DNA from 3 places in the Janthinobacterium sp. 67 genome. Region 3 is predicted to be linked to each of the others. Evidence: predicted binding sites of a transcription regulator. Region 3 holds the regulator's gene; each other region holds the start of a gene.
The links. The regulator sigma-54, encoded in region 3, starts transcription at its own class of promoters, with help from an activator protein. The targets are predictions, from matches to a motif close to TGGCANGNAANCTGCTTT.
Positions count from the first base shown of each region.

Region 1 (10,153 bases), 480 kb from region 3:
ATGATGACGACTGTTTCGTGTTGTTCGCGCAACAGATCGCCTAAAAACGCGTCGACGCGGGCGGCCATCGCCAGTACGTTTTCGCCGCCGCCAGGGCGGTACCAGGCCAGGTCGGCCGCCCAGGCATCGATGTCCGCGCGCGCTATCGCGTGCCAGGGCTGCATTTCCCATGCGCCGAAATCCATTTCGGCCAGCCGCGCGTCAAAGTGCAGGGCGCTGGAAGGCAAGTCCTGCGCCAACGTCGCCGCCAGGCCGGCGCAGCGGCGCAGAGGACTGGCATAGAGCGGCACACCGGCTGGCAGCGTTGCTTGCAGCCTGGCGCGCACGGTGGCCATTTCGTGCGGCGCCACGGCCACGTCGCTGCGGCCATAGCAGGTGCCGCTGGTCACTTGCGGCGTGGGGTGGCGGATGAGGATCAGGCGCATGCTGCTAATAGAGGCGAACTGGCGGTTGAAAACTGGAGAGTAGGGCCAGGTAGATTGCCACTTCCGCCACCTGCTGCACGGCACCGAGGCAGTCGCCCGTATAGCCTTGCAGGCGGCGTTGGCATTTGCGCCCCAGCCAGAATGCGGCGGCTGCCGCCGCCACGATGGCAAAGACCAGCGCGGCCCAGTCGAATATGCCCAGTACACCGCAGGCGATGGCGGGCAGCAGGGCGCAGACGGCGGCGATGAGGAATTCACCCGTGGCCATTTCCTGCGCCATCGGCTTGGCCTTGCCTTCGTCGCGCGCATAGTCCATGAGCCAGATCAGCGAGACGGCGGCCAGGCGCGAGAGCGGATGGGCGATGAACAATGCCGCCACGATGACGGCCGGCGGCAGCGCAGCCAGCGCTGCGCACTTGATGGCCAGCAGGCAGATGATGCCGATGGCGCCATATGCGCCGATGCGCGAATCCTTCATGATTTCCAGCACCCGCTCGCGCGTCAGGCCGCCGCCGAAACCGTCGCACATGTCGGCGAAGCCGTCTTCATGGAAGGCGCCCGTCAGGTAAATGCCGGCGGCGACGGCCAGCAGCATGGCCACCGTCGAAGGCAGCAGCCAGCTGGCCAGCAGATACACGGCGCCACTGATGGCCGCCACCACCACGCCGATCAATGGAAAGTAGCGCGAAGCGTGCTGCAGCCAGGCTGGGTCGAAGCCCACCCAGCGCGGTATCGGCAGGCGCGTGAAGAACTGCAGCGCGATGAAGAACAATCGGCATTGATGGATGGCGGCGGAAACCGGATTGGCCATGGTCAGTCTGGCGTGGATTTTTCGCTGACCTGGGCCGACGCGAAGGTGGCCATCTCGCGCATGAAATTGACGGCCGCGTGCAGCAGCGGCAAGGCCAGCGCCGAACCCGTGCCTTCGCCGAGGCGCAAATCGAGGTGCAGTAGCGGACGCGCTCCCAGGCTTTCCAGCAACTGGCGGTGGCCATTTTCATCGGAGCAGTGCGAAAACACGCAGTAATCGAGAATGGCTGGCTGCAAACGGGCCACCACCAGCAAAGCGCTGCTGACGATGAAGCCGTCGATCAGCAGAGTCATGCGCCGTTCGGCCGCCTTGAGCATGGCGCCGGCCATCATGGCGATCTCGAAACCGCCAAAGGTGGCCAGCACGTCGAGTGGCTCGGTGACTGCCGCATGATGGACGACGGCCGCCTCGATCACCTGCTGCTTGTGCAATATGCCTTCCTTCGACAGGCCGGTGCCGGCGCCCACGCAATCGGCGACGGGCGTGCCGGTCAGCTTGTGCATCAGCGCGGCGGCGGCCGTGGTATTACCGATGCCCATTTCGCCAAAGCCCAGTACATTGCCGTCCAGGGTGGCGACCAGGTCCATCCCTGCCTGCATGGCGGCCTGGCATTGTTCCCCGCTCATGGCGGACTCCTTGGCAAAGTTGCGGGTGCCAAGTCCCTGCTTGCGGTCGAGCAAGCCGTCGCGCGGGCCGAAATCGTGGTTCACGCCGGCGTCTACTATATAGAGGGCGCAATCGCTCTGGCGGGCAAAGACATTGATGGCGGCGCCATTGCCGAGGAAGTTCTCCACCATTTGCCAGGTCACGCTTTGCGGATAGGCGGAGATGCCTTCCGCAACGACGCCATGGTCGGCCGCGAAAACGATGATGGCGGGCTGGTGCAAGGCCAGTTGCGTGCTTTGCTGGATCAGGCCGATCTGGCGCGCCAAGGTTTCCAGCATGCCGAGGCTGCCCAGCGGCTTGGTTTTGCTATTGATGGCGTGTTCGAGGGCGCTGGCCAGGGTGGGATTGGCGGTGGGAGAGATGTGTGGGATAGGCATGGGAATCTATATGGATGAAGCAGCGGATTGTCGGCGCTACGATATCACACAGCAATATTTGCCCAGCTGCAAAATAGCGCTTGCAGGGTGTGCGAGGCAGGGCTATAATTCGCCCCCTCGCTGAACGACGCATGCAAATGCCGAGTGCGGTGAGGAAAAGAAGGAGTTGACGGATTTAGCGAAATGCTTCATACTCTTCCTTCTTCGCAGCTGACAAACACAACGCTTTGTCGATAGCGCGAAAGCAGTAACCGAATACAGTTCTTTAACAATTAACAGTCGATAAGTGTGGGCATTTGATGTAAGTGCAGCGTCAATCTTCGGATTGGCGTCTAACTTAAAATATCAAATGTTCACAAGAAATAATGAAATAGGATACTTCTTCGGAAGTAGCCTGTCAGTTTTTTGAGTGAGCGACCCGTCAGCAATGACGGTGCCGGTAAAACGGCAAAGTAACAGAGATTAAACTGAAGAGTTTGATCCTGGCTCAGATTGAACGCTGGCGGCATGCCTTACACATGCAAGTCGAACGGCAGCACGGAGCTTGCTCTGGTGGCGAGTGGCGAACGGGTGAGTAATATATCGGAACGTACCCTGGAGTGGGGGATAACGTAGCGAAAGTTACGCTAATACCGCATACGATCTAAGGATGAAAGTGGGGGATCGCAAGACCTCATGCTCGTGGAGCGGCCGATATCTGATTAGCTAGTTGGTAGGGTAAAAGCCTACCAAGGCATCGATCAGTAGCTGGTCTGAGAGGACGACCAGCCACACTGGAACTGAGACACGGTCCAGACTCCTACGGGAGGCAGCAGTGGGGAATTTTGGACAATGGGCGAAAGCCTGATCCAGCAATGCCGCGTGAGTGAAGAAGGCCTTCGGGTTGTAAAGCTCTTTTGTCAGGGAAGAAACGGTGAGAGCTAATATCTCTTGCTAATGACGGTACCTGAAGAATAAGCACCGGCTAACTACGTGCCAGCAGCCGCGGTAATACGTAGGGTGCAAGCGTTAATCGGAATTACTGGGCGTAAAGCGTGCGCAGGCGGTTTTGTAAGTCTGATGTGAAATCCCCGGGCTCAACCTGGGAATTGCATTGGAGACTGCAAGGCTAGAATCTGGCAGAGGGGGGTAGAATTCCACGTGTAGCAGTGAAATGCGTAGATATGTGGAGGAACACCGATGGCGAAGGCAGCCCCCTGGGTCAAGATTGACGCTCATGCACGAAAGCGTGGGGAGCAAACAGGATTAGATACCCTGGTAGTCCACGCCCTAAACGATGTCTACTAGTTGTCGGGTCTTAATTGACTTGGTAACGCAGCTAACGCGTGAAGTAGACCGCCTGGGGAGTACGGTCGCAAGATTAAAACTCAAAGGAATTGACGGGGACCCGCACAAGCGGTGGATGATGTGGATTAATTCGATGCAACGCGAAAAACCTTACCTACCCTTGACATGGCTGGAATCCCCGAGAGATTGGGGAGTGCTCGAAAGAGAACCAGTACACAGGTGCTGCATGGCTGTCGTCAGCTCGTGTCGTGAGATGTTGGGTTAAGTCCCGCAACGAGCGCAACCCTTGTCATTAGTTGCTACGAAAGGGCACTCTAATGAGACTGCCGGTGACAAACCGGAGGAAGGTGGGGATGACGTCAAGTCCTCATGGCCCTTATGGGTAGGGCTTCACACGTCATACAATGGTACATACAGAGCGCCGCCAACCCGCGAGGGGGAGCTAATCGCAGAAAGTGTATCGTAGTCCGGATTGTAGTCTGCAACTCGACTGCATGAAGTTGGAATCGCTAGTAATCGCGGATCAGCATGTCGCGGTGAATACGTTCCCGGGTCTTGTACACACCGCCCGTCACACCATGGGAGCGGGTTTTACCAGAAGTAGGTAGCTTAACCGTAAGGAGGGCGCTTACCACGGTAGGATTCGTGACTGGGGTGAAGTCGTAACAAGGTAGCCGTATCGGAAGGTGCGGCTGGATCACCTCCTTTCTAGAGTTTGCACGAATCATGTAAATGATTCACGCATCAAATGTTCACACTTATCGGCTGTTAGTCAAAGAAGAAACAGTAGTCGTAGTAGTTCCGCGTTGGGGCTGTAGCTCAGCTGGTTAGAGCACCGTGTTGATAACGCGGGGGTCGTTGGTTCGAGTCCAACCAGCCCTACCAGTCATTACCCAGGGGGATTAGCTCAGCTGGGAGAGCACCTGCTTTGCAAGCAGGGGGTCGTCGGTTCGATCCCGTCATCCTCCACCAAAGTTTTACTCGAAAGTGCAAACGTAAGCCGGTCAGTGACTCAGGTTTAGGTTTGATCTTTTAGCGATCAAAGCTGTTTCGTTCTTTAACAATCTGGAAGAAGTAAAGATTATTTATTGATCGGTTTGCCGTAAAAAGCGAATCGATGGGTAATGATTGTATGTATCAACAAACAAGCAACAACGTTGTACTTTCTTATCCCTGTAGCGCTCTTTTCGTTTGAAAGAATGAAGAGGCTAACGTTATAGGGACAAGCGAATAAGTGCACATGGTGGATGCCTTGGCGATTACAGGCGATGAAGGACGTAGTAGCTTGCGATAAGCTGCGGGGAGTGAGCAAACACACTTTGATCCGCAGATTTCCGAATGGGGCAACCCACCCTTTTAGGGTATTGCAACCTGAATACATAGGGTTGCAAGGCGAACGCGGCGAACTGAAACATCTAAGTAGCTGCAGGAAAAGAAATCAACCGAGATTCCCAAAGTAGCGGCGAGCGAAATGGGAAGAGCCTGTACGTGATAGTCGGACCGATAACAGAATCCTCTGGAAATAGGAGCCATAGTGGGTGATAGCCCCGTATGTGAAATCGGACCGGTGGTACTAAGCGTACGACAAGTAGGGCGGGACACGTGACATCCTGTCTGAATATGGGGGGACCATCCTCCAAGGCTAAATACTCGTAATCGACCGATAGTGAACCAGTACCGTGAGGGAAAGGCGAAAAGAACCCCGGAAGGGGAGTGAAATAGATCCTGAAACCGTGTGCATACAAACAGTAGGAGCGGACTTGTTCCGTGACTGCGTACCTTTTGTATAATGGGTCAGCGACTTACATTCAGTGGCAAGGTTAACCGAATAGGGAAGCCGTAGAGAAATCGAGTCCGAATAGGGCGATCAGTCGCTGGGTGTAGACCCGAAACCAAGTGATCTACTCATGGCCAGGATGAAGGTGCGGTAACACGCCCTGGAGGTCCGAACCCACTAATGTTGAAAAATTAGGGGATGAGCTGTGGGTAGGGGTGAAAGGCTAAACAAACTTGGAAATAGCTGGTTCTCTCCGAAAACTATTTAGGTAGTGCCTCAAGTATCACCATCGGGGGTAGAGCACTGTTATGGCTAGGGGGTCATTGCGACTTACCAAACCATTGCAAACTCCGAATACCGATGAGTGCGAGCTTGGGAGACAGACGTCGGGTGCTAACGTCCGGCGTCAAGAGGGAAACAACCCAGACCGCCAGCTAAGGTCCCAAAGATTGGCTAAGTGGAAAACGAAGTGGGAAGGCTAAAACAGTCAGGATGTTGGCTTAGAAGCAGCCATCATTTAAAGAAAGCGTAATAGCTCACTGATCGAGTCGTCCTGCGCGGAAGATGTAACGGGGCTAAGCCAGTCACCGAAGCTGCGGATATCTAGCAATAGATATGGTAGGAGAGCGTTCTGTAAGCCTGCGAAGGTGTCTTGTAAAGGATGCTGGAGGTATCAGAAGTGCGAATGCTGACATGAGTAGCGATAATGGGGGTGAAAAGCCTCCACGCCGTAAGCCCAAGGTTTCCTGTTCAACGTTCATCGGAGCAGGGTGAGTCGGCCCCTAAGGCGAGGCAGAGATGCGTAGCTGATGGGAAGCAGGTTAATATTCCTGCACCGTCGTATGATGCGATGGGGGGACGGATCGCGGAAGGTTGTCTGACTGTTGGAATAGTCAGTTTCTGTCTCATAGAAGGCGCTTAGGCAAATCCGGGTGCGCAATTCAAGGGGATGGGACGAGTGCACTTGTGCACGAAGCAATCGGAAGTGGTTCCAAGAAAAGCCTCTAAGCTTCAGTCATACGAGACCGTACCGCAAACCGACACAGGTGGGCGAGATGAGTATTCTAAGGCGCTTGAGAGAACTCGGGAGAAGGAACTCGGCAAATTGGTACCGTAACTTCGGGAAAAGGTACGCCCCGGTAGCTTGACCACTTTACTGTGGAAGGGTGAAAGGGTTGCAATAAACTGGTGGCTGCGACTGTTTAATAAAAACACAGCACTCTGCAAACACGAAAGTGGACGTATAGGGTGTGACGCCTGCCCGGTGCTGGAAGATTAAATGATGGGGTGCAAGCTCTTGATTGAAGTCCCAGTAAACGGCGGCCGTAACTATAACGGTCCTAAGGTAGCGAAATTCCTTGTCGGGTAAGTTCCGACCTGCACGAATGGCGTAACGATGGCCACACTGTCTCCTCCCGAGACTCAGCGAAGTTGAAATGTTTGTGATGATGCAATCTACCCGCGGCTAGACGGAAAGACCCCATGAACCTTTACTGTAGCTTTGCATTGGACTTTGAACCAATCTGTGTAGGATAGGTGGGAGGCTTTGAAGCGGGGACGCTAGTTCTCGTGGAGCCAACCTTGAAATACCACCCTGGTTTGTTTGAGGTTCTAACCTTGGTCCGTTATCCGGATCGGGGACAGTGCATGGTAGGCAGTTTGACTGGGGCGGTCTCCTCCTAAAGTGTAACGGAGGAGTTCGAAGGTACGCTAGATACGGTCGGACATCGTGTTGATAGTGCAATGGCATAAGCGTGCTTAACTGCGAGACTGACAAGTCGAGCAGGTACGAAAGTAGGACATAGTGATCCGGTGGTTCTGTATGGAAGGGCCATCGCTCAACGGATAAAAGGTACTCTGGGGATAACAGGCTGATTCCTCCCAAGAGTTCATATCGACGGGGGAGTTTGGCACCTCGATGTCGGCTCATCACATCCTGGGGCTGTAGCCGGTCCCAAGGGTATGGCTGTTCGCCATTTAAAGTGGTACGTGAGCTGGGTTTAAAACGTCGTGAGACAGTTTGGTCCCTATCTGCCGTGGGCGTTGGAAATTTGAAGGGGGCTGCTCCTAGTACGAGAGGACCGGAGTGGACGAACCTCTGGTGTACCGGTTGTCACGCCAGTGGCATTGCCGGGTAGCTAAGTTCGGAAGAGATAACCGCTGAAAGCATCTAAGCGGGAAACTTGCCTTGAGATGAGATTTCCCAGAGCCTTGAGCTCTTTGAAGGGTCGTTCGAGACCAGGACGTTGATAGGCTGGGTGTGGAAGTGCAGTAATGCATTAAGCTAACCAGTACTAATTGCCCGTACGGCTTGTCCCTATAACCTTAGCAGGTACAGAGGATAAGACGGTACAACGTTGCGTGTGTGTTGATACTACCAGTCATTACCCCGATCTTTGCTTCTTCCAGATTCAGGCTTTGTCGCTCCATCGAGGACAAATGCCGGTACAAGTTATGCCTGATGACCATAGCAAGTTGGTCCCACCCCTTCCCATCCCGAACAGGACCGTGAAACAACTTTGCGCCGATGATAGTGCTGCAACCAGTGTGAAAGTAGGTTATCGTTAGGCTTGTTATTCTAAAAAACCCCTTCCGGTGATCCGGTTGGGGTTTTTTTTCGTCTGCTGGTTTTGTCAGGCGCCGCGAGTGGTGTCGGCTTACGCGCGTTGCGCTAAGCCGACCTACGGTCAGCCCTCCTCGTCCGTTGGCAATGACCTTTGCGTGAGCGGCATGGAGGGTCTGTCCCCGGTCGTTCAGGTGTTGGGTTTTATCGACTCACGTCTTCCCTGTTCATGCCTGCCGCTGCCTGATGCGCGCGGTGACACAACTGGGTGTTGCAGCTGTTCCAAATTGATACATGGGTGGCCGGATGCGGGGCAAATACGCATGGCATGGCATTTGCTCTTCTTGGGTATTGACTAAAAAACCAAGGAGACCAGCATGACCTATTCCATTCGTACCCTGCTCGGCGTGGCGGCCGCCGGCGCCGTCGCCCTCACTTCCCTGCTGACCTTGCCGCATGCCTATGCGCATGGCAACGTCACGCCGCAAGGCGTCGACACCACAGGCTTGCCCAAGGTGGGCGACAAGTGGCTCGAGCAAAACCCGTATCGGGGCAACAAGCTGGCTCTGACGGTCGGCACCTCGGCCTACAACCAGAATTGCGCCCGCTGCCACGGCATCGAAGCCATCTCGGGCGGCATCGCGCCGGACTTGCGCCAGCTGGACCGCGATTGCTTCGGTATCAAGAATGAGACAAAGAAACAGGCTTGCTACAAGGAGACGGACAATTACTACCTGACCACCATCCGTCACGGTAAAGTGCGCAATGGCGCCGTGTACATGCCGCCGTTCGAAGGCGTGTTCAACCAGGAAGCCATGTGGGCCATCAAGACCTATCTGGAAACGCGCCGCGAATCCAACTAAGCCACACTGATCACGAAGGAGTCCCATGCGTTCATTTCAACTCCGGGGCGTGCGCGCGATGATCTCGCTCGCTTGCCTGGCGCTGTGCGCAGCCGCGCCGGCGCATGCCGACTGGCAGAAGGTGCAGCAGTCGGGCAGCCTGAAAGTGGCTGTGTACAACGAATTCGCGCCGTTTTCCGACAAGGGAGTCGGCATCGATATCGACATCGCCGAAGCGCTGGCGAAAAAGCTGGGGCTGAAACTGAGCTTGCTGCCATTTCCCGCCGGTGAAAACCTCAACGATGACTTGCGCAATATGGTGTGGAAGGGGCATTACCTCGGTTATGGTCCCGCGGACGTGATGCTGCATGTGCCAGTCGACAAGCAGTTGATGGCCGATAACGACAAGGTCGAGATCTTCGCGCCGTATTACGTGGAAACCGTGCGCCTGGCGCGCAGCGCGCAAGCCGTGCCGCAATTCGACGGCGTCGCCTCGCTGGCAGGCAAGCGTATCGGCGTGGAAAAGGTGTCGATCGCGGCCATGCTGATGCTGGGCGAAGACAATGGCAAGTACCGCGACGACGTGCGCATCTTCGACACGGCGGCCGAAGCCTTGCAGCAATTGCAGGCGGGGCAGCTTGACGCCGTGCTGGCCAACCGTTCGGAAATCGAGTCCGTGCTGAAAAGCGATCCTGCTTTCCCCATGAGCGAAGTGGCGTTCGCCCGCTTGCCCCGTGCCGGCTGGGCCGTGGGCCTGGCCGTCAGCCGCCAGCAGCTCGACGTGGCAAAATTGCTGCAGGCAGCCATGAACGAGATGGCGGCCAGCGGCGAATTGAAAACCATTTTTGAGAAATATGGCGTGAAGGCAGCTCGGCCCTAACTAGCCATGCTGGATAGCGAAGCCCGCGTATCGGAAGATACGCGGGCTTTGTTATTAGAACGAGTATTGCGCGCTGACACCCAGCAGCCAGTTACGTCCCGGCGCCGCTTCATAGTAGCGCTTGTTGCTGTCGCCGACGATGACGGAACCCACGTAGGTTTTGTCGAAAAGATTGTTCAGGCGGGCAAATTCCTTGAAGCGCCAGTTCCCCACGTTTTGCTTGGCGTTGAAGCGCGCATTGAACACCGTATAGCCGGGCGCCGGCTTTTCGCTGTTGCTGTCTTCCGCGTAGACCTGCTTGCTGGCCACGCTTTCCAGCGCCGCGCCAAAGCGGTCGAGCGTGTCTTTCCAGGCCAGTTCCGCGAACAGGTTGGCGCTAGGCACGCCCGGCAAACGGCTGCCTTCGCGCACGGCGCCGAACGCCTGGTCATACACGGCGTGCAGGCTGGTCAGCGCCACTTTTGTCGTGAAACCATATGGCAGGCTGGATTCGAGCGACACTTCCATACCCTGGCGCAAGGTCTT
Region 1 is NZ_PGES01000001.1:5,127,027-5,137,179, forward strand. Features, by position in the region: gene CLU90_RS23080 (histidine phosphatase family protein) at 1-425, opposite strand, end outside; gene CLU90_RS23085 (adenosylcobinamide-GDP ribazoletransferase) at 430-1,236, opposite strand; gene cobT (nicotinate-nucleotide--dimethylbenzimidazole phosphoribosyltransferase) at 1,239-2,279, opposite strand; rRNA gene CLU90_RS23095 (16S ribosomal RNA) at 2,744-4,274, shown strand; tRNA gene CLU90_RS23100 (tRNA-Ile) at 4,375-4,451, shown strand; tRNA gene CLU90_RS23105 (tRNA-Ala) at 4,463-4,538, shown strand; rRNA gene CLU90_RS23110 (23S ribosomal RNA) at 4,787-7,662, shown strand; rRNA gene rrf (5S ribosomal RNA) at 7,801-7,913, shown strand; gene pedF (cytochrome c-550 PedF) at 8,284-8,769, shown strand; gene CLU90_RS23125 (substrate-binding periplasmic protein) at 8,795-9,628, shown strand; gene CLU90_RS23130 (TonB-dependent receptor family protein) at 9,683-10,153, opposite strand, start outside.
Region 1: the regulator sigma-54 is predicted to act here: its motif matches at 8,231-8,248, upstream of pedF (cytochrome c-550 PedF).

Region 2 (10,153 bases), 210 kb from region 3:
GCCTTGACGCGGAAGATGCCCGTGCCGCCCATGCCGTCGAGCGGCTTGAAGATGACGTCCTGGTGCTTGGCGTGGAAGGCGCGCAGGCGCGCTTCGTCCGACGTCACCAGGGTCGGCGACGTGAATTCGGAAAACTGGGCGATGGCCAGCTTTTCGTTGTTGTCGCGGATGGCGGACGGCCTGTTGAAGACGCAGGCGCCCTGCTTTTCCGCCAGTTCCAGCAAATACGTGCCATACACGTATTCCATGTCGAACGGCGGGTCCTTGCGCTCGATGATGGCGTCCAGCGCCGACAAGCGCACTTCTTCGGTGGAGACTACCTTGTACCAGTCGTGCTCGTCACCCGTCAGCTCGATGTGTTTGACCCTTGCCGTGACGATGCCCTCTTCCAGCGCCATGTCCTTCTGTTCGAAGGCGTAGACGGCGTGGCCGCGTTTGGCCGCCTCGCGCATCATGGCGAAAGTGGAATCTTTGTAAGTCTTGAAGCCTGCCAGCGGGTCGGCAAGGAATGCAATTTTCATGGTGCGTCCAATCGGGGAGCCTGGATAAGGAATGCTTGATTCTAGCCGAGATCGCCAGGCGCGGTAGTCGCCGCGCCCGGCAAGTCTCGTCGGTGGCTCAATACACCTCGGGATTCGGGTCCGTGCGCTCCATTTCCAGCGACGCGGCCAGCAAGGCCAGGCGCGCCACCACGCCATACACATAGAAGCGGTTCGGCGCGGCCGTGCCCGGCTTGGCCTTCAAGTCCGGCACGGCATGCTGCTGGGCAAACGCCAGCGGCACGTACTGCGAGCCGGGCGCGTTCAGGTTCTGGTCCACGCCTTTTTCAGCATGCACGCGGTAGAAGCCGCCCACCACATAGCGGTCGATCATGTAGACGACGGGCTCGGCCACGGCATCCTTGATGCTTTCAAACGTGGGTACGCCTTCCTGGATGATGACGTCGGTCACCAGCTGGCCATCCTTGACGATGGACATTTTTTCGCGCTGCTTGCGCGACAGGTCGCGCACTTCGCTCGCGTCGCGCACCGTCATGATGCCCGTGCCATACGTGCCCGCATCGGGCTTGACGATGACGAACGGCTTTTCCTTGATGCCGTATTCCTTGTATTTCTTGCGGATCTTGGCCAGCAACACGTCGACGCTGGCGGCCAGCGCATCTTCGCCCTCGCCTTCCTGGAAATTGACGTCGCTGCACTTGGCGTGGAAAGGGTTGAGCATCCACGGGTCGACATCGATCATCTTGCCGAATTTTTTCACCACTTCATCGTAGGCCGTGTAGTGGTTGCTCTTGCGACGCAAGGCCCAGCCAGCGTGCAAGGGCGGCAGCAGGCTTTGCTCATGAATATTTTGCAAGATATCGGGTATACCGTCCGACAAGTCGTTATTCAGCAGAATCGTGCACGGGTCGAAATCCTTCAAGCCCAGACGGCGGCCATTGTTCAGGCGCACGAGCGGCTCGATGACGAGCATGTTGCCGTCCGGCAGTGCCAGCGGCGTGGGTTGGGTAATCTCGGGCGACCACGAGCCGAAGCGCACGTGCAGCCCCGTCTGGCGGAAGATTTGCATCAATCGCGCCACGTTTTGCAGGTACTGCGGCGTAGTGTTGTGCAATTCCGGCACGATCAGCAGATTACGGGCATCCGGGCAATACTTGTCGATGGCGGCCATGGCCGCTTGCACGGACAGGGGCAGCATTTCCGTGGCCAGGTTGTGAAAACCGCCAGGGAACAGATTGGTGTCGACGGGCGCCAGCTTGTAGCCGGCGTTGCGCAAGTCTACCGAGCAATAGAAGGGCGGCGTGTGCTCTTGCCACTCCATGCGAAACCAGCGCTCAATGGCCGGCGTCGCGGCCAGAATCTTTTTTTCGAGGTCGAGCAGCGGTCCGGTCAGGGCCGTGACGAGATGGGGAACCATAGTTACATCCTTAAATTATGTGCAGTATTCAAAAAAGCACACAGAACTGCCGACTATATTACCGTGTAAGTACCCCAAATCGGGGCAAAAGCCTTGTTTTAAAGACCTTTTACATTCCCACAACGAAAAAAAGGCACCTCAATGAGGCGCCTTTTCCAGCCGGACATGCCGCGCCGGAGCGCTGGCATGCCAGATAATTACTATTTAGCCATGATACGCCTGCTCGCCATGGCTCGTGATATCGAGGCCTTCGCGCTCTTCTTCTTCCGGTACGCGCAGGCCAATGACGATGTCGACCAGTTTATAGGCGATGACGGAAATGATGGCAGACCAGAGGATGGTGGTGCCGACCGCTTGCGCCTGCACCCACACTTGATGGCCGATCGAGTACGGATCCGCCGACATCTTGTTGGTGACATAGTCGAAGATGCCCTGGCCGCCCAATTGTGGTGCAGCAAACACACCCGTCAGCAAGGCACCGAGGATGCCGCCCACGCCATGCACGCCGAACACGTCGAGCGAATCGTCGGCGCCGATCAGGCGTTTCAGGCCATTCACGCCCCACAGGCAGACAATACCTGCCAGCAAGCCCATGACCAGGCCGCCCATCGGGCCGACAAAGCCGGCCGCCGGGGTGATCGCCACCAGCCCGGCGACGGCACCCGAAGCGCCACCGAGCATCGATGGCTTGCCTTTGCTGATCCACTCGCCGAATACCCACGACAGGGTGGCGGCGGCAGTGGCCAGCAAGGTATTGACGAAGGCCAGCGCAGCCACGTCGCCCGCTTCCAGCGAGGAACCGGCATTGAAACCGAACCAGCCCACCCACAGCAGGGATGCGCCTATCATGGTCATCGTCAGCGAGTGCGGCGCCATCGATTCGCGGCCGTAGCCGACGCGCTTGCCGATCATGATCGCGCCCACCAGGCCGGCGACGGCGGCGTTGATGTGCACGACGGTGCCGCCGGCGAAGTCCAGCGCGCCTTTTTGCCAGATCCAGCCAGCCTTCAGGGCTTCGCTGGCCGAGGTGGCGGCGTTGGTGATCAGGTCAGGACCGGTCCAGAACCACACCATGTGGGCCGCTGGCAGGTAGGCGAACGTGAACCACAGCACGACGAAGGCCAGCACGGCGGAAAACTTGGCGCGCTCGGCAAAGGCGCCGACGATCAGTGCGCAGGTGATGGCGGCAAACGTGCCCTGGAAGGCGACAAACACGAACTCGGGAATGACGACGCCCTTGCTGAAGGTGGCGGCGGCGGCAAACGTGCCCTTGGCCGGGTCCCAGATACCGTTCAGGAACAGGCGGTCGAAGCCACCGAAGAAGGCGGTTTTTTCCGTGAAGGCGATCGAATAGCCGTAGATGCACCACAGCACGACGACCAGCGCGAACACCATGAACACTTGCATCAGCACCGACAGCATGTTCTTCGAGCGCACCAGGCCGCCGTAGAACAGGGCCAGGCCGGGAATCGTCATCAAGATCACCAGCAAGGTGCTGATCATCATGAAGCTGGTATCGCCCTTGTTGGCGACGGGCGCGGCGGCTGGCGCGGCAGCGGCCGGGGCCGGAGCGGCGGCAGCCGGCGCTACTGCGTCAGGCACCGGCGTGACGGCGGGGGTGGCGACGGCCGTGGTGGTGGCCGCCTCCGTCTTGGCAGGGGCATCGGCAAAGCTCGGCGTGGCAACGCCAAACGCACACAGACAGGCAAACCCAGCTAGCAATTTTGTTATATTTTTACGCATCAATATTCCCCTTAGAGCGCTTCGTTGCCGGTTTCACCGGTACGGATGCGGATGACCTGTTCCAGGTTGTAGACGAAAATCTTGCCATCGCCGATTTTACCGGTACGCGCGGCGCCTTCGATCGCTTCGATGGCCTGGTCGACAATGGCGTCATCGACGGCCGCTTCAATCTTGGTTTTTGGCAGGAAATCGACGACATACTCGGCGCCACGGTAGAGTTCCGTGTGACCTTTCTGGCGGCCGAAACCTTTGACTTCCGTGACAGTAATGCCTTGCACATTGATAGCCGACAAAGCTTCGCGTACTTCGTCCAGTTTGAACGGTTTAATGATTGCAGTAATCATTTTCATGGCAGTCTCGCTTAAAAGGTTTTGGATACGGTCAGCACGAGACCGGATTTCGCCAGATTCTTGCCATTGGGTGCCAGCGACGTGATGTTGGCCTTCACGGCAGCGAGAGAAACAGTCGCCATGCCGAAGTCCTTGGTCACGCCGATCTTGACATCGTTATAGCTGAGGGAATCGTTGTGCTCGACTTTCTGGCGGCCCACATGGACGTTCATGATGTAGCCATCGATCAGGTCGAAGTTGCCGCCCACGTCAAGATAGCCGCTGTTCTTGCTATCGGCCACGCCGAACAGATTGGTCGTCGAGTGCGAGTACTTGATGTACAGCGGGCCATAGCCGAGCTGGCCATACAGCTCGAAGGTGTTGGCATTGGTGCTCAGCCCATTCGAAGGATAGAAGTAGTACAGGCCACCCACGTCATAGGTAAAATCCTTGCTGATCTCGCCACGCTTGCCAGCATAGATATCCCATTCCAGACTGGTATCGCCGCCGCCATCCTTGATCCATTTGATGCTCGACAGCCAGGTGCCCACGTACAGGCCCGTCGGGTTATGGGTATAGTCGGCGCCGCCGCTGATGGCCGGGTTCAAGCGGCTTTGCGAAATGCCGCGGTAACGGTAGTCGCTGGTCAGCGCCACGTTGTAGCTCACCACGTTATCAGGTACGGCTTCGGCCGCAGCGGGCGCCGCCACTGCATCCTGGGCCATGGCGCTGCCGCACAAGGCGGTCATGGCCAGCGTCAACGCTGCAGCTAAAGTCATGTTCTTGGACAGATTCTTCATGGCGATTCCCTTTTATTGAACTTTTAAAGCGGTTGAGGTTTAAAATCTTGGCTGGAGATCACAAAGCGTTCATACCTTCTTTAGCAGAATACGTGCCAGCTCTCTTGCCACCTTGACAGCTGCGTTTCCGGCCATACATACCCTCCAAGCCTGTGGGCATGCGGGTAGGGGCTGCTAAAGCATTATGAATTTGCCCAGTTTCGCACCAGATTAACGCCGCTGTGCACCGCAATGGTGCGATGCACAGGCCGCACCATAAAAGGACTGACCATGGACATGAATACCTTCTTTAACGACTTGCAAGGCAAGATCCATCAAGCCATCGAAAACTCGCCTGCCAAGGATATCGAGAAAAACGTGAAATCGATGATGACCCAGGGCTTCGCCCGCCTCGATCTGGTCACGCGCGAGGAATTCGATATCCAGACGCAAGTACTGGCCAAGACCCGCGCCAAACTGGACGCACTGGAATTGCGCCTGATCGAACTGGAAACACGCCTGAACGAGCCGAAGGCCTAAGGTGACGCCAGCCAGGCCCGTTATTGACGGCCTTGCTGGCATGGCTCAAGCCTGACGGCGCTTCACGCGCTAGACTGATCCTGCGCGCGCCCGCGCCACAGGGGAGTCTGATGAGTCTGGCCGTCCTGAAAAGCCGCGCCCTGGCCGGCATGGAAGCGCCCGAGGTAAGTGTCGAAGTCCACCTTGCCAATGGCTTGCCTTCCTTTACGATTGTCGGCCTGCCGGATACGGAAGTGAAGGAATCGCGCGACCGCGTGCGTGCCGCGCTGCAAAACTGCGGCTTTGACATGCCGGCGCGGCGCATCACGGCCAATCTGGCGCCGGCCGACCTGCCCAAGGAATCGGGGCGCTTCGATCTGCCCATCGCGCTGGGCATCCTGGCTGCCTCCGGCCAGTTGCCGGGCGACCAATTACATCACTACGAATTCGCGGGCGAACTGTCGCTGTCGGGCCAGTTGCGCCCTATCCGCGGCGCTCTGGCCATGACCTTTGCCATGCAGCGCAAGCAGGCCGGCGCGCCACGCGCCTTCATCCTGCCGCAGGCGAACGCGGACGAGGCGGCGCTCGTCAGCGATGCCTGCATCTATCCCGCCCACAGCCTGCTCGAGGTCTGCGCGCATTTTGCCGCGCACGCCAGCCACACGGCCCTGCAACGCCACCAACCCGTGCTGGCCATACCCGCTTTCGCGTATCCGGACTTCGCCGACGTGCAGGGACAGCAGCAGGCGCGGCGGGCGCTCGAGGTGGCGGCGGCGGGCGGCCATAACGTCCTGATGGTGGGGCCGCCGGGCGCGGGCAAGACCATGCTGGCCAGCCGCTTCCCCGGCGTGCTGCCGCCCATGAGCGACGAAGAGGCGCTGGAATCGGCCGCCGTGCATTCGCTGGGCGGTCACTTCAAGGTGGAACACTGGAAACGGCGCCCCTATCGCGCCCCGCACCAGACGGCGTCCGGCGTGGCCCTGGTGGGTGGCGGCAACGTTCCGCGTCCGGGAGAAATCTCGCTGGCCCACTGCGGCGTGCTGTTTCTCGATGAAATCGCCGAATTCCAGCGCCGGGTGCTCGACGTGCTGCGCCAGCCCATGGAATCGGGCGTGATCAACATTTCACGGGCGGCCCGCCAGGCCGAGTTTCCGGCCCGCTTTCAGCTGATCGCCGCCATGAATCCCTGCCCGTGCGGCTATCTGGGTCACGCCTCGGGACGCTGCCGCTGCACGCCGGACGCCGTGCTGCGCTATCACGGCCGCCTGTCCGGTCCGCTGCTCGACCGTATCGACCTGCAGATTGAAGTGGCCGCCATGCCGCCGGCGGCGCTGGGCCGGCACGCTGGCGCCGGTGAAAGCACGCAAGCCATCGCCACGCGGGTCGCGGCAGCCTTTGCCCTGCAACTGGCACGCCAGGGAAAAGCCAATCAGCGCCTGAGCAGCACGGAAATCGAACAACATTGCCGCCTGGACAAACACGGCGAACAGTTGCTGCATGGCGCCATGGCGCGCCTGCACTGGTCGGCGCGCACCTACCACAGGGTATTGCGCGTGGCGCGCAGCATCGCGGACCTGGCGGGCAGCCCCGGCATCACGCAGGCGCACATTGCCGAAGCAATCCAGTACCGGCGCGTGCTGCGTGAAATATGAAGGCGACAGCGCCCGCCACGCGTGCGCGATTGCGCGCGATCGGCGGCGCTGCTACCATCTGCTGATGAAAAAAACGTCACTTGCCCTCTTTCTGACTACGCTCGCGGCCGCCTGCGTCCTGACCGCCTGCAGTCCGAAATTCGACTGGCGCGACTATCGCAGCCCTGACGCCCAGTTCACGGCCTTGTTTCCCAGCAAGCCCGCCGTGCTGACGCGCGAAATCGATCTCGATGGCAAGAAAGTCAGCCTGACCATGACGGCCAGCGAAATCGATGGCAATACCTTCGCCATCGGCAGCGCCGTGCTCGACAGCGCGGAACAGGCGCAAGCGGCCCTGCCCGCCATGCAAACTGCCCTGTTAAAAAACATCAACGGCACCGTGCGCAGCGAAAAATCGGCCTCGGCGGCCAGCAGCACGGCGGCCGGCAGCCATCAACGCAGCTCGTTGAGCATCGAAGCGACGGGCACGCAGCAAGGCAAGCCGGTCTTGCTGGTCGGGCGTTTTGTGGCGCAGGATAAACGCATCTTCCAGGTCATCATCCTCGGCGAGGAAAGCAAGCTGTCGCGCGAGACCATCGACACCTTCATGGACTCGGTGAAACTGGATTGAGACTTAACGATCGCTTAAACGGGTGTTTTCACGGTAAGCGAGCTCTTGTAAATACGTGCGTTGTCCAACAGATGGGCCTATCCGGCTTGCAAATATGCAATCCGGGACAAACGGACGGCCTGTGCGACATTTCAAGTCGTGATATTGTTTCGACACTAACAACAAGTTTCAGAAAGCGCTTATGTTGATCTCATTCAAATCCAAATCCTCCCCTGAAGTGCTGATGTATCAGGAACATGCCCAGCGTATCCTCGACATCCTGCACAAGAACCCCACGCGCGGCGTCATCACGCCAGCCGAAGCGGGCGATGCCCTGGCCTTGCTGGAAAAAGAGGTCGCGGAAAGTAAATTGCATCCGGAAAATGACATCGAACACGATGTGCATACTCCGGAAACGCTGGAAGATGGCGAAACGGGCGCCCACGCGCGCGCGCAAAAAGTGCATTTTTCACAGCGCGCCTATCCCTTGATGGAAATGCTGCGCTCGGCCAAGGCGGAAAATGAAAGTATCACCTGGGGCATCTGATCCGATGAATGCCGCAGGCGAAAAAAAACCCCGCACCTAGCGGGGTTTTTTTATATAACAAGCCTGACGATAACCTACTTTCACACTGGTTGCAGCACTATCATCGGCGCAAAGTTGTTTCACGGTCCTGTTCGGGATGGGAAGGGGTGGGACCAACTTGCTATGGTCATCAGGCATAACTTTTTCAACAGCCTGCTCCCAACGGGGCAGCAAACCATCTGATCTGAGGGGGCGAATTATACCCCAGGTCGGCGTGACGCACAAGCGCCTATACCGGCATCACCATGAATGCCAACAATATTGTCGGATTACGCTACGCTAATCCGACCTACCCGCCATCCAATAAACGTAGGTCGGCTTAGCGCAACGCGCGTAAGCCGACACCACCACCGGCGCCCGACAAAACCACCAGACGAAAAAAAACCCGCCAATTGCTTGACGGGTTTTTCTCTACTGCGAATAACAAGCCTGACGATAACCTACTTTCACACTGGTTGCAGCACTATCATCGGCGCAAAGTTGTTTCACGGTCCTGTTCGGGATGGGAAGGGGTGGGACCAACTTGCTATGGTCATCAGGCATAACTTGTACCGGCATTTGTCCTCGGTGGAGCGACAAAGCCTGAATCTGGAAGAAGCAAAGATCGGGGTAATGACTGGTAGTATCAACACACACGCAACGTTGTACCGTCTTATCCTCTGTACCTGCTAAGGTTATAGGGACAAGCCGTACGGGCAATTAGTACTGGTTAGCTTAATGCATTACTGCACTTCCACACCCAGCCTATCAACGTCCTGGTCTCGAACGACCCTTCAAAGAGCTCAAGGCTCTGGGAAATCTCATCTCAAGGCAAGTTTCCCGCTTAGATGCTTTCAGCGGTTATCTCTTCCGAACTTAGCTACCCGGCAATGCCACTGGCGTGACAACCGGTACACCAGAGGTTCGTCCACTCCGGTCCTCTCGTACTAGGAGCAGCCCCCTTCAAATTTCCAACGCCCACGGCAGATAGGGACCAAACTGTCTCACGACGTTTTAAACCCAGCTCACGTACCACTTTAAATGGCGAACAGCCATACCCTTGGGACCGGCTACAGCCCCAGGATGTGATGAGCCGACATCGAGGTGCCAAACTCCCCCGTCGATATGAACTCTTGGGAGGAATCAGCCTGTTATCCCCAGAGTACCTTTTATCCGTTGAGCGATGGCCCTTCCATACAGAACCACCGGATCACTATGTCCTACTTTCGTACCTGCTCGACTTGTCAGTCTCGCAGTTAAGCACGCTTATGCCATTGCACTATCAACACGATGTCCGACCGTATCTAGCGTACCTTCGAACTCCTCCGTTACACTTTAGGAGGAGACCGCCCCAGTCAAACTGCCTACCATGCACTGTCCCCGATCCGGATAACGGACCAAGGTTAGAACCTCAAACAAACCAGGGTGGTATTTCAAGGTTGGCTCCACGAGAACTAGCGTCCCCGCTTCAAAGCCTCCCACCTATCCTACACAGATTGGTTCAAAGTCCAATGCAAAGCTACAGTAAAGGTTCATGGGGTCTTTCCGTCTAGCCGCGGGTAGATTGCATCATCACAAACATTTCAACTTCGCTGAGTCTCGGGAGGAGACAGTGTGGCCATCGTTACGCCATTCGTGCAGGTCGGAACTTACCCGACAAGGAATTTCGCTACCTTAGGACCGTTATAGTTACGGCCGCCGTTTACTGGGACTTCAATCAAGAGCTTGCACCCCATCATTTAATCTTCCAGCACCGGGCAGGCGTCACACCCTATACGTCCACTTTCGTGTTTGCAGAGTGCTGTGTTTTTATTAAACAGTCGCAGCCACCAGTTTATTGCAACCCTTTCACCCTCATGGAGTAAACCAATCAAGCTACCGGGGCGTACCTTTTCCCGAAGTTACGGTACCAATTTGCCGAGTTCCTTCTCCCGAGTTCTCTCAAGCGCCTTAGAATACTCATCTCGCCCACCTGTGTCGGTTTGCGGTACGGTCTCGTATGACTGAAGCTTAGAGGCTTTTCTTGGAACCACTTCCGATTGCTTCGTGAATAAATTCAC
Region 2 is NZ_PGES01000001.1:4,859,087-4,869,239, reverse strand. Features, by position in the region: gene gshB (glutathione synthase) at 1-521, opposite strand, end outside; gene gshA (glutamate--cysteine ligase) at 619-1,917, opposite strand; gene CLU90_RS21830 (ammonium transporter) at 2,122-3,660, opposite strand; gene CLU90_RS21825 (P-II family nitrogen regulator) at 3,672-4,010, opposite strand; gene CLU90_RS21820 (TorF family putative porin) at 4,022-4,789, opposite strand; gene CLU90_RS21815 (accessory factor UbiK family protein) at 5,060-5,308, shown strand; gene CLU90_RS21810 (YifB family Mg chelatase-like AAA ATPase) at 5,419-6,939, shown strand; gene CLU90_RS21805 (hypothetical protein) at 7,004-7,549, shown strand; gene CLU90_RS21800 (DUF1840 domain-containing protein) at 7,731-8,075, shown strand; rRNA gene rrf (5S ribosomal RNA) at 8,137-8,249, opposite strand; rRNA gene rrf (5S ribosomal RNA) at 8,542-8,654, opposite strand; rRNA gene CLU90_RS21785 (23S ribosomal RNA) at 8,793-10,153, opposite strand, start outside.
Region 2: the regulator sigma-54 is predicted to act here: its motif matches at 4,870-4,887, upstream of CLU90_RS21820 (TorF family putative porin).

Region 3 (10,153 bases):
GTGCAGGTGTGGGACGATAGCGTGCGCGCCTACGATTGCGACGACGTCACGGCCACCTGGTTTTCCAATGCCATCGGCGTGCCGTGCCGCCTGGCGCGCTTTCACCCGGACGTGGTGCGCGCCACCAGCACCACATGGACCAATGGCGTGGCTGCCGAGACCATGTTTGCCGATGGTTATCCGGTGCTGATCGCGGGCAATGCCTCGCTCGATGACGTGAATGACAAGCTGCGCGCGGCTGGCCGGGAGGCATTGCCGATGAACCGTTTCCGCCCCAACCTCGTCATCGGCGATATTGGCGCCTTCGAGGAAGACTACGCCGACTTCCTGCAATTCGGCGCGACCACCTTGAAACCCGTCAAGCCGTGCTCGCGCTGCCCGATCCCGTCGGTGGACCAGGCCACGGGCGTGCCAGGCCCGGACCCGCTCGACGTCATGCATGGCTATCGCGCCAAGCCCGAGCTCGACGGCGCCATCTGCTTCGGCATGAACGCCATCGTCACCGAAGGCGGCGATGAGCGTATCGTGGTGGGGCAGGACATCGGTTTCGAACTGGCATTTTAAGCATGGCGCCCGCATACAAGGGTTTAAGGTTTCTATGAATCAAGCAATACCGCCGGACCCGCGCATTGCCAGCCTCGAAGCCGAAAACCAGGCCCTGCGCGCGCGCATGGCCTATCTGCTGGAACAGGTCGAGCGCAACCACGACATCATGTGCCGCCACCAGGCGTTCGACCTGGAAATCGTCAGCGCGTCCACGTTTCCCGAGTTGATCGGCACCATCTTCCGCACCTTGCCCGTGATTTCCGACCTCGACGGCGTGACCTTGAGCCTGCTCGACGAAGATGACGATATCTTGCTGGTGATGGAAAAGCTGGGCGTCGATTTCAGCGCCTTCCCGCAATTGCTGTTCGTGCATGCCGTGGCCGAGCTGGGCTTTGCCGCACCACAGCCCGTGGCCGAAGGCGAAGCAGCCTTGCCGCCGCTGCCGCTGCTGGGACAGTTTGACGCGGCCGTGCATGGCCCCCGCTTTCCCGGCATCGATGCGCTGCGCAGCGTGGCGCTGGTGCCCTTGCTGCGCAACAAGCGCCTGATCGGCAGCCTGAACCTGGCCAGCAGCGACGTGACGCGCTTTACGCCTGCGCTGGGCACGGACTTCATCAAGCACATGGCGTCCATCATCGCCATTTGCCTGGAAAACGTGATCAGCAATGAAATGCTCAAATACATCGGCCTGACCGATTCCCTGACGGGCGTCTACAACCGCCGCTATATCGACCGCCGGCTGCTGGAAGAAATCGCCCGCGCGCGGCGCCAGAATTATTGCATCTCATGCATGTATATCGACATCGACCATTTTAAATTGGTCAATGACACGCATGGCCACCAGGGCGGCGATGAGGTGCTGCGCGAAGTGGCCACGCGCATCCGCACGGAATTGCGCCGCTCCGATGCGCTGGGCCGTTTCGGCGGCGAGGAATTCGTCGTGCTGCTGATCGATGCCAGCCTCGACAGCGCAACCTTCGTTGCCGAGCGCATCCGCGCCAGCATTGCCGGCACCATGTTCGACTTGCCTGGCAGCGCGCAGGCGTGGGTCAGCGTGTCGATCGGCGTGGCCAGCCTGGAAGCGGACGCTGCCCTGCTACCGATCGAAACGGTGGCGCAGCAACTGGTGGCGCACGCGGACCAGGCCCTGTACCAGGCCAAGGCGGCCGGGCGCAACAAGGTCGTCAGCTGGCAGGCGCAGCGCAGTTAATTATTTTAAAAGTAAAGTTTCCGCTTTTGCCACGGCGTCGGCCGTGCCGCGCAGCACCACCACGTCGCCGCTGGCCAGCTGCGTTTCGGGCGTGACTTCGAGGCGGCCGCGGCCGCGGCGGATCGCCGTCACAAACGCGCCGCAGCCGGCCACGTCGATCGCACTCAAGGGCAAGTCCACGCAATGCGCGCCGTCGCTGACGGTGACCGTATGCAGGCGCTCCAGCTCGGCATCGTCGCCCGCATCGCTGGTGCCATGGAAATAACCGCGCAAGGAGGCATAGCGTTCCTCGCGCGCCGCCTGCACCCGGTGCACGACGCGGCGCAGGGGCACGCCCATCATGATCAGCGCGTGTGAAGCGAGCATCAGGCTGCCTTCCATCAATTCCGGCACCACTTCGGCCGCGCCCGCCTTTTTGAGTTGGTCGAGGTCGCTATCATCGTGGCTGCGCACGATGACGGGCAAGGTCGGCGCCATTTCATTGAGCAAATGCAATAACCGCAGCGCCGACGGCGTGTTGGCATACGTGATGACCACGGCGCTGGCCCGGTAGATGCCGGCCGCCACCAGGCTTTCGCGCCGGCCCGCGTCGCCATACGAGACGTTGGCGCCGGCCAGCTGCGCTTCCTGCACCCGTTCCGGGTCCAGGTCCAGCGCGTGGTATTCGATCTTTTCTTCCGCCAGCAGGGTGGCCAGGCTTTGCCCGCTGCGCCCGAAGCCGGCGATCAGCACGTGTTTCTGCGACGCCATGGTGCGCGTGGCAATCTTCGTCAGCGCCAGCGATTGCATCATCCAGTCGTTGGCCGCCAGTTTCATGACGATGGCGTCGGACTTGGCGATGAGGAAGGGCGCCACCAGCATCGACAGCACCATCGAGGCCAGCACCACCTGCACGACGAACGGGTCCATCAGCTTGATGCCGCCAGCCAGGTTCAGCAGCACGAAGCCGAACTCGCCCGCCTGCGCCAGCCCCAGACCCGTGCGCAGGGCCACGCCGTTGCTGGACCCGAACAGCCGGGCCAGCCCCGCGATCAGGGCAAATTTCAGCAGCACGGGGCCGCACAGCAGGAGCAGCACGAGCCACCAGTTCTCAAAGACGACGCGGATATTGAGCAGCATGCCGACGGTGATGAAGAACAGGCCCAGCAGCACGTCGCGGAACGGTTTGATGTCCTCTTCCACCTGGTGCTTGAATTCCGTCTCGGAAATGAGCATGCCGGCAACAAATGCGCCCAGGGCCAGCGACAGCCCGGCCCGCTCCGTGATCCACGCCGCGCCCAGGGTAATCAAGAGCAGGTTGAGCATGAACAATTCTTGCGAGCGGCGCTTGGCAACGATGGTCAGCCAGCCGCGCACCATCTTCTGGCCGATGAACAGCAGCAAGATCAGCACGACCAGGGCCTTGCCGCCGGCCCAGGCCAGGGTTTCGGCCAGGTTGTCCGAATCGCGCGTGAGGGCGGGAATCAGGATCAGCAGGGGCACGACGGCCAAGTCCTGGAACAGCAAGATGCCGATGATCTTGCGGCCGTGCTCGCTTTCGAGTTCCAGCCGTTCCGTGAGCATTTTCGACACGATGGCCGTCGACGACATGGCCAGCGCGCCACCCAGGGCGAACGCGGCTTGCCAGCTCAGGTGGACGTAGGCGGACAGGTAGCGTCCGACGAACCAGCCGAAGACGACGGTGGCGATGATGGTGGTGACCACCTGCGCCATGCCAAGGCCGAAGACGATGCGCCGCATGGCGAGGAACTTGGGCAGGGAAAATTCGAGTCCGATGGAAAACATCAGAAAGACGACGCCGAACTCGGCCAAGGTATGGCTGGCCTCGTTTTCGGCCGCCAGGCCCAGCGCGTGGGGGCCGATGACGATGCCAACGGCCAGGTAGCCCAGCATGGGCGGCAAATGCAACATTCTGAAAGCGACCACGCCCAGCACGGCGCTGCCGAGTAACATCAGGGTCAGTTCAAGCGAGGAAAACATGGGTTGCCCGGTGCGGTCAATGGAAATCGTTGTTTGTTGTGACTGGCAAGTTTTTTGCTTTCCTAATTCGTTTATACTTTGGGCATGAGTGTAACCCATGAAAAAACAATGCTGAAAGCTTTTGATCGAATTGACATGCAAGCGACGACCGAGCGCGCCGTTGCGCTAGCCCGCACCACCTTGCAGATCGAGTCCGACGCCATCGTTGCGCTGCACGCGCGCCTGGCCACGGACGACAGCGTGGGCCGCGCCGTGGCGCTGTTGCTCCAATGCAAAGGAAGAGTCGTCGTCTCCGGCATCGGCAAGTCCGGCCATATCGCGCGCAAGATTGCCGCCACCCTCGCGTCCACCGGTACGCCGGCCCTGTTCGTGCATCCGGCCGAAGCGGCCCATGGCGACCTGGGCATGGTCACCTCGGACGATGCTTTTATTGCCATATCGTACTCGGGCGAATCGTCCGAGCTGATGGCCATCATGCCCGTCGTCAAGCGCATGGGCGGCGTACTGATTTCCATGACGGGCAAGCCGAATTCCAGCCTGGCCCAGCTGGCCGACGTGCACCTGGATATTTCTGTTGAAAAAGAAGCCTGTCCGCTGAACCTGGCGCCGACGGCCAGCACTACCGTCACCCTGGCCCTGGGCGACGCCATCGCCGTGGCCTTGCTCGACTTGCGCGGCTTCAAGGAAGAAGATTTTGCCCGCTCGCACCCGGGCGGCGCCCTGGGCCGCCGCCTGCTCACGCACGTGCATGACGTCATGCGCAGCGGCGAACGCGTACCCAAGGTGCCCGTTGAGGCATCCCTGCTGCAGGCGCTGGAAGAAATGACGAAGAAGGGCATGGGCATGACGGCCATCGTCGATGCCGACAACCGTCCCGTGGGCGTGTTTACGGATGGCGACTTGCGCCGCATGTTCGAGCGCGTGCAGGACTTCACGCAAGTGGCGATCCGCGACGTCATGCATGCGCAGCCGCGCAGCATCGCGCCCGAACGCCTGGCCGTCGATGCCGTGGCCGTGATGGAGCAGTTCCGCATCAACCAGATGCTCGTCGTCGATGCCGACGGCAAGCTGGTGGGCGCGCTGCATATCCATGACCTGACGCAAGCGAAGGTGATCTGATGGACAGCGTGGCGGACAACCTGGCACGCGCGGCCAAGGTCAAACTGATGATCTTTGACGTCGATGGCGTGCTCACCGACGGCAGCCTGCATTTCGGCCCCGATGGCGAGATGATGAAAACGTTTAATGTGTATGATGGCCTGGGCATCAAGCTGCTGCAGGAATCGGGCGTGCAGACGGCCATCATCAGCGCGCGCCGCTCGGCCATCACGGCGCGCCGCGCGCAGGACCTGGGCATTACCCACGTGCACCAGGGCGGTCACGACAAGCTGACGCCGTTTCGTGAACTGCTGGCGCTTACGGGCTTGACGGAAGAGCAATGCGGCTATATCGGCGACGACGTCATCGATGCGCCCATCCTGAAACGCGTGGGCTTTGCCGTCAGCGTGCCGGGCGGGCGTCCGGAAGCGCAGGGCCTGGCGCACCATGTGACGCAGGCCGGCGGCGGCCGTGGCGCCGTGCGCGAGATCTGCGAATTCCTGCTGCGCGCGCAGGACAACTATACGCGCGTCATGGCGCCGTTCCTGGAGTGAGGCGCGCCGCCTCGCCAGTGACATTTGAAAGAGTAAAGTCCTATGCGTAAGCCAGGAGGCGCCCATCGCTGGCGCATCATTTTCACCGTGCTGGGCGCGGTTGTCGTCGCGCTGGGCAGCTTTTGGCTGCTCGAAGTGATGAACAAGAATGGCCAGGATGCCATGCCCAGCAAGCACTTGGATGAGCCCGACTATTTCATCACCAATTTCAGCCTGGTGCGCATGGACTTGACGGGTAAGCCCAGCTATATCGTGTCGGGCACCAAGCTCACGCATTATCCTGCCGACGATTCGTCCGACATCGACCAGCCCTTCGTGCGCAAGCTCACGCCGGGCATGCCGCCGTTGAACATGAACGCGGAACTGGCGCACATCGACCAGGACAATACCCGGCTGCAACTGCACCGCAATGTCGTGATCGACCGCGTGGCCAGTCCGAAGGCGCAGAACCTGACGATCAAGACGGAAGCGCTGACGGTGTTTCCGGACGAGGAAAGAATGGAAACGGACGTGCCTGTCGATATCCTGACGGGCACCTCGCGCCTCAATGGCATCGGCATGAAAGCCAATAACGCCACCGGCGAGGTGGAAGTGCAGAATGCGCTGCGCATGGTCCTCCCGCCGAAACCGCGCCCGGCCGCGGCGGCAAAATGACAGAATGAAACAAGGAAACCATACTATGAAGAACATCTTGCTGTTGACCGTATTTTCTCTGGGCATCATGGGCGCGGCGCATGCCGAGAAGGCCGATTCCGAGAAGGAAGCCGTCATCACGGCGCGTAGCGGCCACGTCGATGACGTCAAGCAGATCCGCACCCTGACGGGCGACGTCGTGCTGGTCAAGGGCACCCTGACCATGAAGGCGGGCCGGGCCCTGATCACGGAAGACCCGCAAGGCTACCAGTTCATCACCTTCTGGGCCGATCCCGGCAAGCTGGCCACCTTCCGCCAGAAGCGCGATGGCGCGGGCGACCTGTGGATCGAAGGCGAAGCGGAGCGCGTGGAATACGACAACAAGACGGAAGTGGTGAAACTGTTTTCCAAGGCCAAGGTAACGCGCCTGGAAGGCACGAAAGTGACCGACGTGGCCAACGGCGCGTTCATCTCGTATGACAGCCGCAAGGAAGTATTCCAGATGGAAAATACCAACAGCGGCACCAGCACGCCCGATGGCGGCAGCGTGCGCATGGTGATCCAGCCGAAGACCAAGGCGCCGGCGGCGGAGAAAGCGCCGGCCACGCCTGCGCCAGGAACGAAATAATGGACAATACTCGTTGCGGCAGCACCCTGATCGTTCGCGGTCTGCAAAAAACCTATGGCAAGCGGCAAGTCGTGCATGATGTTTCGCTGCAAGTCGAATGCGGTGAAGTGGTGGGGTTGCTGGGCCCGAACGGCGCCGGCAAGACTACCTCGTTCTACATGATCGTCGGCCTGGTGCCGTCGGACGGCGGCAGCATCGACATCAGCGGCGTGGACATTTCCAGCCTGCCGATCCATCGCCGCGCGCAGATGGGCCTGTCCTATCTGCCGCAGGAAGCGTCCGTGTTCCGCAAGCTGACGGTGGAAGACAATATCCGCGCCGTGCTGGAAATCCAGACCGTCGAAGGCCGCCCCCTGAAGAAGGCCGAGATCGAGGAACGTCTGGATAAATTGCTGGCCGACTTGCAGATTGAAAAGTTGCGCGAGAACCAGGCCTTGTCCCTGTCGGGCGGCGAGCGCCGCCGCGTGGAAATCGCCCGCGCGCTGGCCACCGATCCCCGTTTCGTGCTGCTTGACGAGCCGTTCGCCGGTGTCGATCCGATCGCCGTGATCGAGATCCAGCGCATCGTGCGCTTCTTGAAGGAGCGCAATATCGGCGTGCTCATCACCGATCATAATGTGCGCGAGACGCTGGGTATTTGCGACCGTGCCTACATCATCAACCAGGGCTCGGTGCTGGCGTCGGGACGCCCCGACGACATCATCGCGAACGAGTCGGTACGCCGGGTCTATCTGGGCGAACACTTCCGTATGTGAGCCAATGAAACAATCATTGCAGCTGCGCACCTCGCAGCACCTGGCACTGACGCCGCAGTTGCAGCAATCGATACGCCTGTTGCAATTGTCTACCCTGGAATTGCACCAGGAACTAGAGCAACTGCTGACGGACAATCCCCTGCTCGAACGGCTCGACGATCCGCTCGACCGTTCGCTGCGCCTGCTGTCCGATGGCGCCTTGAGTTCGACGGCCGCGCCGGCCGAAGCGCCGCCCCAGCCGCCAGGCCAGGAGGCGCCCGCGGCGCCGGCTGAAGCGGAAACCTTTGACGGCGAGGCGGGCGAGGGCCCGGCCGCCGTGGATGGCGGCGACAGCGACTGGAGCGAGGCGAGCCGGGGCAAGGCGCCCGACGACGAAGATTCCCGTCCGCAACTGGAAGCCCATCACTGCACCCTGCGCGAACACCTGATGGAGCAGATGCGCGTGACGGTGCTCGAATTGCGCGACCGCGCGCTGGTCGAGCTGATCATCGACGCGCTCGACGACAATGGCTACCTGGAAGAGTCGCTCGACGACATCCTGGCGCGCCTGCCGGAAGAGCTGGAAATCGACGCGGACGAGATGCGCACGGCCCTGGCGCTGCTGCAAAGTTTCGATCCGCCCGGCGTGGGCGCGCGCAATGCGTCCGAATGTCTGGCCCTGCAGATCAAGCGCTTGCCGCAGGTTGCCATGGTGACGCGGCGCATGGCCCTCGTCATCGTGGAAAAGCACCTGGCCTGGTTTGCCCAGCGTGATTTCAACAAGCTGAAAAAAGCCCTCGATTGCGACGATGAAGACTTGCGCGAAGCGCAGACGGTGATTCGCCAATGCAACCCGCATCCGGGTGCCGTGTTCGCCTCTGACGTGTCCGATTACGTGGTGCCCGACGTCGTCGTCAAGCGCGCGCGCAATGGCTGGCAAGTGACCCTGAACAACGACGTCATGCCGCGCCTGCGCGTGAACGCCATGTACGCCAACCTGCTCAAGCAGGGCAAGGGCGAAGGTGCCATGGGCGCACAGTTGCAGGAAGCCAAGTGGCTGATCAAGAATATGCGCCAGCGCTTCGACACCATCCTGCGCGTGGCACAGGCGATAGTAGAAAGACAAAAGAACTTTTTCTCGCATGGGGCCGTTGCCATGCGCCCCCTTGTGCTCCGTGAAATAGCTGATACACTGGGTTTACACGAGAGTACTATCTCGCGGGTAACAACTCAAAAGTACATGCTGACCCCGCACGGCATGTTCGAGTTGAAATATTTCTTTGGTAGCCACGTCGCCACCGAAGCGGGGGGCGAAGCGTCATCGACGGCGATACGGGCATTGATCGTGCAACTGACAGGAGCAGAAGACCCTAAAAATCCTTTATCCGACAGTAAGATTGCGGACATGCTGGGGGAACAAGGCATGGTGATTGCGCGACGTACTGTTGCCAAATACCGGGAAGCATTAAAAATTCCGCCAGTGAGCCTGCGTAAGTGTTTGTAAGTTTTTTTCGGTTCCTCTGCGGGCCGGATACGATGGACCGCACGAACCCGATCATCTTTAGGAGTGTGTATGAATCTCACCATCAGCGGACATCATCTCGAAGTGACACCAGCCATCCGTGAATACGTACAAACGAAGCTGGAGCGCGTGAAACGTCATTTCGATCAAGTCATCGATATCGCCGTGATTCTGACCGTGGATAACCTCAAAGAGAAAGAAAAACGTCAAAAGGCCGAAGTCAACCTGCGTCTGAGTGGCAAGACCGTCTATGTGGAAAGCCTGGCGCAAGACTTGTACGCCGCAATCGATGCCCTGATCGACAAGCTCGATAGGCAAGTGATGAAATACAAAACCAAAGTGCAAGGGCACGGTAAAGAGGCGATCAAGCATCTGCCAGACAGCTCGGAAGAAGAATTCGCCCCCGCCTAAGCGGCCTGCGACTTTCAACCGGTTGTGATCAACTAAGGGCGCACATTGCGCCCTTTTTTGCGCCCAGCGGAACGCAATGTTCCCCGCGCAGGCGCTAGAATGTTTGCACTTTCACTTCTTTCCTGCCTGCCATGAGCGACTTCGTCCAGACTGCCATCCGCAACCGCACGGGCCACATCGTGCTCGACCGTCCGAAAGCCTTGAATTCCCTGTCGCTGGACATGGTGCGCGCCCTGAGCGCGGCCCTGCTGGTCTGGCGCGATGATCCCCAGGTGGACGCCGTCGTGATCCGCTCCAGCAGCGAGAAGGGCCTGTGCGCCGGCGGCGACATCCGTTTCTTTTACGATGCGGGCCTGGCCACGCCGCAAGGCGGCAGTGCCTTGCTGGAAGATTTCTTTACGGAAGAATACGCTTTGAATCATTTGATTCATTTCTATCCGAAACCGTATATTGCCGTGATGGATGGCGTGGTGATGGGCGGGGGCATGGGCGTGGCGCAAGCTAGCCCCGGCAACTGCCTGCGCATCGTCACGGGCCGCACGCGCATGGCCATGCCGGAAGTCAATATCGGCCTGTTTCCGGACGTGGGCGGCAGCTATTTCCTGTCCCGCCTGGCTGGACAGCTGGGTCTGTACCTGGGCTTGACGGGCTTGACGATCAACGCGGCCGACGCCCTGTACACGGGCCTGGCCGATGTCTACCTGCCCGAAGCGCAGGTGGGGGCCCTGCTGGACCTGTTCGAATCGACGCCGGGCGAGGCCTTGCCGGTGGCGATCAAGGCCCTGGCGGCGCCGTTCCAGGCCAAGGCGGGCGTTTCGTCCCTGGCCACGGCGCGCG
Region 3 is NZ_PGES01000001.1:4,649,383-4,659,535, forward strand. Features, by position in the region: gene CLU90_RS20850 (MOSC domain-containing protein) at 1-564, shown strand, start outside; gene CLU90_RS20855 (GGDEF domain-containing protein) at 599-1,756, shown strand; gene CLU90_RS20860 (monovalent cation:proton antiporter family protein) at 1,757-3,736, opposite strand; gene CLU90_RS20865 (KpsF/GutQ family sugar-phosphate isomerase) at 3,821-4,855, shown strand; gene CLU90_RS20870 (KdsC family phosphatase) at 4,855-5,388, shown strand; gene lptC (LPS export ABC transporter periplasmic protein LptC) at 5,431-6,042, shown strand; gene lptA (lipopolysaccharide transport periplasmic protein LptA) at 6,068-6,649, shown strand; gene lptB (LPS export ABC transporter ATP-binding protein) at 6,649-7,404, shown strand; gene CLU90_RS20890 (RNA polymerase factor sigma-54) at 7,409-8,887, shown strand; gene hpf (ribosome hibernation-promoting factor, HPF/YfiA family) at 8,957-9,316, shown strand; gene CLU90_RS20900 (enoyl-CoA hydratase/isomerase family protein) at 9,448-10,153, shown strand, end outside.